2 regions of the Streptomyces sp. NPDC005202 genome follow, and region 2 is predicted to be linked to the other one. Evidence: riboswitches for the same ligand, from Rfam matches in the RefSeq annotation. Region 2 holds a riboswitch; the other holds the start of a gene.
The links. Region 2 has a riboswitch for cyclic di-AMP ahead of ABZV31_RS20930 (LysM peptidoglycan-binding domain-containing M23 family metallopeptidase). Riboswitches for the same ligand answer to the same signal wherever they lie in the genome.
Positions count from the first base shown of each region.

Region 1: it holds a riboswitch for cyclic di-AMP, as region 2 does, so the genes downstream of both, ABZV31_RS09350 (transglycosylase SLT domain-containing protein) here and ABZV31_RS20930 (LysM peptidoglycan-binding domain-containing M23 family metallopeptidase) in region 2, are expected to answer to the same signal.

Region 1 is NZ_JBEXHW010000004.1:82,796-87,109, forward strand. Features, by position in the region: gene ABZV31_RS09335 (FAD-dependent oxidoreductase) at 1-75, shown strand, start outside; gene ABZV31_RS09340 (carboxymuconolactone decarboxylase family protein) at 172-630, shown strand; gene ABZV31_RS09345 (HAD family hydrolase) at 740-1,552, shown strand; gene ABZV31_RS09350 (transglycosylase SLT domain-containing protein) at 1,650-2,138, opposite strand; cyclic di-AMP (ydaO/yuaA leader) riboswitch at 2,143-2,331, opposite strand; gene ABZV31_RS09355 (polyprenyl synthetase family protein) at 3,018-4,028, shown strand; gene ABZV31_RS09360 (CHRD domain-containing protein) at 4,294-4,314, shown strand, end outside.
Region 2 is NZ_JBEXHW010000013.1:173,390-177,703, forward strand. Features, by position in the region: gene ABZV31_RS20920 (TetR family transcriptional regulator C-terminal domain-containing protein) at 1-203, shown strand, start outside; gene ABZV31_RS20925 (SGNH/GDSL hydrolase family protein) at 400-1,185, opposite strand; partial or broken gene ABZV31_RS20930 (LysM peptidoglycan-binding domain-containing M23 family metallopeptidase) at 1,420-2,321, opposite strand; cyclic di-AMP (ydaO/yuaA leader) riboswitch at 2,324-2,482, opposite strand; partial or broken gene ABZV31_RS20935 (alpha-galactosidase) at 2,787-4,314, opposite strand, start outside.

The sequences.
Region 1 (4,314 bases), on a different contig from region 2:
GTGATGCGCTTCGTGTGCGGCACGGAGTTCGCCTCCCCGAGGCTGGCCAAACACCTGGCGGCGGCGCACGGCTGAGAAGTTTTTCCCGGCCGGCCGTCACATCTCGCGCCCCGGCTCCGTCAGTGCAGTGAGAGCAACACCCCGCTGATCACTGACACAGGAGGCACCACCATGCAGGCTCGGATGAAGAACCCGGCGTACGTCCTGCCCACCGCCATGAAGGGCATCGGCAGCATCATCCAGGCGATCGGTGAGGGCGGCCTCCCCCAGGAGCTGGCGGAGATCGTCGGGCTGCGCGCCAGCCAGATCAACGGCTGCAGCGCGTGCGTGCACGGGCACACGGTGAACCTGCGCAAGGCCGGGGCGAACGAGGAGCGCATCGCGGCCGTGGCCGCCTGGCGCGAGGCGCCCTGCTTCACGGACGCCGAGCGTGCCGCGCTGCAGCTGGCCGAGCGGATGACCCGCCTCGCCGACCGGTCGGAGGAGGCGGTGCCCGACGCCCTGTGGGACGAGGTGGCCGACCACTTCGACGAGAAGGAGCTGTCTGCGCTGCTCCTCGTGATCTCGCTCACCAACATGTTCAACCGGCTCAACACCACCATCAAGGAGCCCGCGGGCACCACCTGGTGAAGAGCCGGAGTACGAAAGGCAGTTGCGGGGGACGCGGCCGGGACAGCGGTGTACGCCGCTGTCGTCCGGTTCCCGTCGGGCCGGTGGGGCGGGTCCGTATTCTCTGATCATGGCCGCTCCCCTCGCATATGCCCTCATCGCCACTGACCTGGACGGAACGCTGCTGCGCGGCGACGACACCCTGTCCGAACGGTCCCTCGCCGCGCTCGCGCGGGTGGCGGCGGCCGGTGCCCGGCACCTCGTGGTGACCGGACGGCCGGCGCCGAGGGTGCGGCCGCTGCTCGACGACCTGGGCAGCACGGGGCTCGCGGTGTGCGGTCAGGGCGCGCAGCTGTACGACGCCGGGGCGGACCGTCTGCTGTGGTCGGTCACCCTGGACCGGGAGCTGGCCGAGACCGCGCTCGGCAAGATCGAGGCCGAGGTGGGGCAGGTCTACGCCGCGGTCGACCAGGACGGGGTGGACGGGCTCACGCTCATCGAGCCGGGGTACCTCATGCCGCACCCCACCCTGCCCGCCGTACGGGTCGAACGGCGCGACGACCTGTGGTGCGCGCCCATCAGCAAGGTGCTGCTGCGCCATCCCACCCTGTCCGACGACGAGTTGGCGACGGCGGCCCGGAACGTGGTCGGTTCCCTCGCGACGGTCACCATGTCGGGCCCGGGGACCGTCGAACTTCAGCCATGCGGCATCACCAAGGCGACGGGGCTGGCGCTGGCCGCAGAACACCTGGGGCTGAGCCGCGAACACGCCCTCGCCTTCGGCGACATGCCGAACGACATCCCCATGTTCCAGTGGGCCGCCCGCGGCGTCGCCATGGCCAACGCCCACCCCGAACTCAAGGCGGTGGCCGACGAGGTCACCTTGTCGAACGAGGACGACGGCATCGCCGTCGTCCTCGAGCGGTTGTTCCCGGGCCGGTAGGCGCCAGGAGGAGGCATCAGGGGGCGCGCCGTACGTCAGTACGCCGCGTCCGGGGGCGCACCGTAGGTCAGTACGCCGTGTCCGGGGCGCGCCCAGGTCAGTACGCGCCGAAGACGTTGTCGATCGAGCCGTACCGCGCGGCCGCGTAGTTGCAGGCGGCCGTGATGTTGGCGACCGGGTCGTAGATGTCGTACGACGTGCCGGGCACGTGGTAGGCCCTGAACGTCGGGTCGATGACCTGGAGCAGGCCCTTGGACGGGATGCCCGCGCGGGCGTTGGAGTCCCAGAGGTTGATGGCCCGCGGGTTGCCCGACGACTCGCGCATGATGTTGCGGTAGATGCCGTTGTACGTCCCCGGGATGCCCCTCTGCGCCATGATCGCCAGCGACGCCCGGATCCACCCGTCGAGGTTGTTCGGGTACGAGACCGCGGTCGCGGCGGTCGTGGTGGACGTCGTGGTGGCCGCGGAGGCGCTGGTCGCACCGATCAGCGGGAGGGCGAGGACGGCGGCACCCGTGCCGGCGACGGCGAGGGTGCGGGCGAGACGAGCGGTGCGGGCACGGCGGGGCTGAGCCTTGACGGGCATGGCAGATTCCTCTCCGTCGCCTGCGAGGTGAGCTGTCGGGTTCGGGCTGGGAGGTGCCCGGCCGCGCCCGGAAGAGCGCGACTTCACCCCAAGCCGTTCCGGCGCGACGTACGACGTGGGACGTACGACGTGCGGATCGGCGACTTACCTGGGTCCCCCGCTCCTGCCGTGAGTGGTTCGGTCGACGGGTTCCGGGCGGCGGCAGGATTCGGCGTCCGCCCGACGGCCGGGAACGTATGCGAGAGCACATGTCCGAAACAAGTGCCGGAGTCACACATCGCCCTAGTTGACCTTGATGTGAGGCGTATAAGACGCTTGATCCTTTGCGGTTGCCAAGCCTCAACTCGCTTGCAGGGGAAGGGGAAACGAGGGTGAGGGGGTGCAGGACATCGGCGGCTGACCGTGACTCAATTCACTGTTTGAGCGGCCGAAGGGCATTCAAGACCAAGGGGAATTCAATCCCCAATAGGGGTGAATCGGGCACCCGCAGTCCGGTGAAGCGGGCACCCCCGGGGTGCGCGTGATGGTCGCCACGTCGACGGAGGGCCGGGTCGGCTCGCCGGCCCGGTGGTGGGCGGGCGGCGTGTCGCGACGCTGATCGTCCCGTAGCCCGTTCGGATGCCCTGTGGGTCGTTTCACAGAAGAATGGCGTACGGATGTATGGGGGAGCGCAGAGCGAACAGGAGGGGTAAGTCAATAGATATGCGTTCTTATCAGATGATCAAAAACATACCGGGCGTGATCCGATACCGCCTGGCCTGTATCGGTGGGCGTTATCGGTGATCGAAACGTGACCGGATACGCTGACTCGAGTGATGGCAGCGACCTATCGACAAACCGTGTAACCGCCAGCAGACACCAGCAGACAGGAGACCCCTCGTGACCGTCGTCGGGCCGTTCGGGCTGAGCGTGCGGGACCAGGCTCTCGAAGCCGATGTCCAGGCCGGGTTGGCGGCTGTCGAGGAAGGGTTGCTCGAAGCCACCAAGAGCGAGGTTCCCTTCATCACGGAGGCCGCGCAGCACCTCGTACGGGCGGGCGGGAAGCGGTTTCGGCCGCTGCTCGTGATGCTCGCTGCGCAGTTCGGGGACCCGTACGCGCCGGGGGTCGTGCCGTCGGCCGTGGTCGTGGAGCTGACGCACCTGGCCACGCTGTACCACGACGACGTGATGGACGAGGCTGCGGTGCGGCGCGGGGTGCCCAGCGCGAACACCCGCTGGGGGAACTCGGTCGCGGTCCTCACCGGGGACTTCCTCTTCGCCCGGGCCTCGCAGATCCTCGCCGACCTCGGCCCCGAGGCCGTGCGGGTGCAGGCCGTGGCGTTCGAGCGGCTGGTCACCGGGCAGATCCTGGAGACGGCGGGGCCGACGGACGGGCGCGATCCGGTCGAGCACTACCTGGACGTGCTGGGCGGCAAGACGGGGTCGCTGGTGGCGGTGTCGTGCCGGTTCGGGGCGATGATGTCCGGGGCTGACGAGACGGTCGTGGACGTACTGACGCAGTACGGCGAGCGGCTGGGGGTCGCCTTCCAGCTCGCGGACGACGTGCTGGACATCGCTTCCGACTCGCACGAGTCCGGGAAGACGCCGGGGACGGATCTCCGGGAGGGGATCGCGACGCTTCCGGTGCTGCGGCTGCGGGAGCGGGCGGCACGGCTGGGGCTGGCCGAGGACATCGCGCTGTGCGAGCTGCTGGACTCCGACCTGAGTGACGACGTGCGGCACGCGGAGGCGCTGGCGGCGCTGCGGGTGCACCCGGCGTTGGAGCAGGCGCGGAGGGACACCGTGCGGTATGCGGAGGAGGCGCGGGCTGCGCTGGCGCCGCTGCGGGAGTGCGACGCGAAGAGGGCGCTGATGGAGCTGTGCGATGCGGTGGTGCACCGGGCGGGCTGACCCGCCTTCGTTGACCCGCCTTCTTCCACCTCGCCTTCTTCCACCTCGCCTTCTTCCACCTCGCCTTCGTTCACCCCGCCTTCGTCCACCCCGCCTTCGTTCACCCGCCCGGGCCGACTCGCTCGGGTGAGGAGCGAGCCACCGCTGCATGTGATATGGCTCACATGATTGGACTGAGTCCAATCTAAGATCGCCTCCGTACTCATGCCCAGAAGCTGACGCAGGGGGCGTCGGCCAAGATACGGGGAGAAAAAAGAACATGGGCATGAACACGACGTTCTCGAAG
Region 2 (4,314 bases):
AGGGCGTGGCCGCGGGCGAGTTCCGCTGCCCGGACCCCACCGGTGCGGCCCTGCGCCTGACGGCTCTCCTGGACGGGCTCGCCGTGCAGATGACGGCATACGGGGCCGCGGTCTCCCGCGCGCGGGCCCAGGAGTGGGTGGACGAGGCGCTGGCCCGGGAACTGGGGCTGGAGCGGGAGGCGTTGACGGCCGCGGAACGGTGAGGACGCCTTCGCCTCGCCCCGCCCCGGAACCCGAGGAGCATCCGCCGACCGCCCCGGAGCCCGCGGAGCGTCACCGACCGCCATGGAACGGCGCGGGCCTCTCGCCCGCCCCCCGGCAACGACAAGGGGCACGACCCGGTGTCGAGGTCGTGCCCCTTGGTGACTTCGGTACGCGGAGCCCGACTGCGGCCCGCCCTCAAGCCACCGAAGCGATCCGCATCTTGATGTCGTCCGGCGACAGCGTGCCCTTGGCCCTCACGTGGTCGCCCGACGACTCGCCGCGCAGTCGGCGGCCGATCCACGGCACCAGGTACTCACGCGCCCAGTGGACGTCGTCGCGGCGGATCTCCAGGGTGCCGCGCGGCGGCAGCGGTGGCCAGGGCTGCTCCGGGTCGGCCGGGACGTCGATACCGAGGGCCTGCCCGGCGCGTAGCGCCACGCGCGTGTGCCCCTCGGGAGACAGGTGCAGCCGGTCGTCGTCCCAGGCGCGGCGGTCCTGGATGGCCTTGAGGGACCACAGGTCGAGCACCGGGCAGCCGTAGCGGTCGGCGATGGCCCGTACGTGCCCGTTGTATGTGGCGATCTTGCCGCGCAGGTGCTTGAGGACGGGCACGTCCCGGGTGTCGAAGCCGGTGGCGACCATGACGGTGCCGGCGGCGGAGGCGAGCCGGGCGACCGCCTTCTCGAAGCGCTCCGCCACGTCGTCCGGGTCGGTGCCGGGGCGGATGATGTCGTTGCCGCCCGCGCAGAACGACACCAGGTCCGGGGCGAGTTCGACGGCCCGCGGGATCTGGTCCGCCACGATCTGGTCGAGCAGCTTGCCGCGCACGGCGAGGTTCGTGTAGTTGAAGTCGCCCTCGGGCCGCCGGTCCGCGAGGAGCACGGCGAACCGGTCGGCCCAGCCGACGAACGCCCCGTCGGGGCCGGGGTCGCCGACACCCTCGGTGAAGCTGTCCCCCACCGCCACGTACGACCCGATCACTGATCTGCTGTCACTCTTCGAATCGTCTGCCACATCGGCCCATGATTCACCTTTGATGTGACCTACGCGACCGTAGGCAGGGGTTGACGGGCGGTGAGATAAGCCACTTTCCGTTTCTGGCTCAACCGGGAATACGCGGCAGGAACGAGCCGCCGAACACCGAAGGCCGGACCCGGGGATCGGGGTCCGGCCTTCGGCGGCGTGTCAGGCAGGTGGTTCCGAGGGGCGCGCGCGTCAGCCGACGGCGACGCCGTGCGAGCGAAGGTAGGCGACCGGGTCCACGTCCGAGCCGTAGTTCGGCGTGGTGCGGATCTCGAAGTGCAGGTGCGGGCCAGTCACGTTGCCGGTCGCACCGGACAGGCCGAGCTGCTGGCCCGCGGTCACGGTCTGGCCGGCGGAGACCGAGAGGGAGGACAGGTGGGCGTACTGGGCGTAGTAGCCGTCGCTCAGCTTGACGACGACCTGGTTGCCGTACGCGCCGCCCCAGCCCGCAAAGACGACGGTGCCCGCGGCCACGGCCTTGACCGGGGTGCCGGTCGGCACGACGAAGTCGACGCCCGTGTGGTAGCCGCTGGACCACATGCTGCCGGCCACGTGGTAGCCGGTGCCGATGGTGGCGCCGGTCACGGGGAGGGTGTAGCCGGTGGAGGTGGTCTGGGCGGCCTGGGTGGCCTTCGTGGCTTTCGTGGCCTTCGTACCCTTCGTGACGAAGGCCGAGGAGGATGCGGAGGACGACGACTTGGGCGCCTGTGTCGCGTCGGTCGTCGCGGCCTTGTGGCCGAGCGTCAGCTTCAGGCCCGGGTGGATCAGCGACGGGTCGTCGCCGATGGCCCGGCGGTTGTCCTGGTAGAGCTTCTTCCAGCCGCCGACGACATGCTGCTTTTCGGCGATCTTCGAGAGGTAGTCGCCGGTCCTGACGGTGTAGATCCGCACGCCCGCGTACTTGGCGGCGGCCGTCTTCCCGGTCACGGGACGGTCTGGACGGCCTTTTCGGAGACGGACTGCGCGGGGGCCGCGTGGGCGCCGGTGGCTCCGATGAGCGGCAGGGCGAGGGCGGCGCCACCGGTTCCGGCGGCGGCGATGGTGCGGGTGAAGCGCTGGGGCTTCGGGCGGCGGTGCTTTCCCTTCGCCGGCATGGCAAATTCCTCTCCGGCGCCTGCGAGGTGAGCTGTCGGGTTCGGGCTGGAGATGCCCGGCCGCGGGGACGCGGCTTAACCCCTAGCCGTTCCGGAGACCGGAACAGGCAGTCGTACCTGTGGGTCCCGCCGCTCCTGCCGTGCACAGGTGAGTGTGCGGGCCCCGGACGGCGGCAGGATTCGGCGTCCGTCCGGATCGGTGGAGAACGTAAGCGATCAAGACACGCAGGGACAAGCAGATGGTCACAGTTCTCCGCCTTTTGCTTGATCCGTTACGGGAATTCCCGGTCACCCTCCGTGAATTCGATCGCCCTTTCCTTGTTCAATTCCCTGGAATATTACACGAATTACGTGAACATGACGGGCGACGCTCGGTCACGAATATGATGCTCCTCACGCGGCCGCTTTCCAGCACCCCTTAATCCGGAGCGAGTTGGAATGAAGGCTGCAATTCGGACAGTAGTTTCAGATACGACGGAGGCGGAGAACCGTCGCATCGAGGTCGCCACCGAGCCCGGTGCGCAGCCCGTGATGCAGCAGGACGGCACCGCGGAGCACTTCACCTTCCCGCAGGCTCTCGGCTGCACTCGAGCCGGGGGGACCCCCACTTCGGCATTCGTACATCGCCGTCGGGTCGAGGCCGCGCAGCCGCAGCGCCGGAACCGGCTCGACGTAGTGCTGCGCCTGGAGCAGGGCGAGGACGACCGTCTCGCCGCCGAGCACGTACTGCACCGCGCTCAGCCCGCCCTGCGGCGGGCGCAGCCGGAAGAGGTCGCCGCGCTGCACGACGGGCCGGATCTCCTTGTAGAGGGCCACCCAAGCCCGTGCCTCGGTCAGCTCTTCCTCCGTCCACCCGGTGAGGTCGCCGCCGACGCCGAGTACTCCGGCCATGGCGCTGACGAAACGGAAGCGCAAACCCGCCCGTTGAGCTGGGTGTTCGGGCTGTCGGTGACCCAGGCGGCCATGACCCGCGCGGGATGGATCTGGCTGAAGCCGTGCTGGATGACAAGGCGGTCGAGCGGATCGGTGTTGTCCGAGGTCCACACCTGGTCCGTCCGGCTCATGATGCCGATGTCGACGCGGCCTCCGCCGCCCGAGCAGGACTCGAAGGCGACGCCCGGGTGGGCGGCCCGCAGCCGGTCCAGCAGGGCGTACACCGCGCGCACGTGGTCGACCCACAGGCGCTGCGGATACGACTCCCCGGGCCAGCCGGCGTCGGTGAAGCAGCGGTTGAAGTCCCACTTCACGTAGTCGATCGGGGCGCTGGACAGGAGCCCGTCGAGCTGCTCCCACAGATACTCCTGGACGTCCTCGCGGGCCAGGTTGAGCACGAGCTGGTTGCGGAATTCCGTCCGCTTTCGTCCTGGTTGGTACTGCACCCAGTCGGGGTGGGCGCGGTACAGGTCGCTGTCCGAATTGACCATCTCGGGCTCGACCCAGATGCCGAACTGCATGCCGAGGGCGTGCACGTGGTCGGCGAGCGGCTTCAGGCCGGCCGGGAAGCGGTCGGGGTTGGGCCGCCAGTCGCCGAGCCCGGCCCGGTCACTGGTGCGGGCGCCGAACCAGCCGTCGTCGACCACGAACAGCTCGATGCCGATGGCCGCCGCCCGCCGCGCGAGCGCCCGCTGCCGCTCCTCGGAGATGTCGAACTCCGTGGCCTCCCAGGAGTTGTAGAGCACCGGCCGGTCCCGGTCCGCGTCCGGGATGACGTGCCCGCTGGTAGGCGTGCCAGGCGCGGCTCGCGCCGCCGAAGCCGCCGTCGCTGAACAGGCCCGCGAAGACCGGCGTCGTGTACGACTCCCCAGCGGCCAGCGTCAGCAGGCCCGAGTCGTCGTACCCGGCGCCGCCGGTGATCTGCACCCGCCCGTCCGGGAGCCCGGCGACCGCGATCCGCCAGGAGCCGGACCAGCCGAGGGCACAGCCGTAGACCTCGCCGTGTTCCTCGGTGGCGTCGGTGTCGAGGGCGACCCACGGCAGGTGCTGGTGGCCGGTG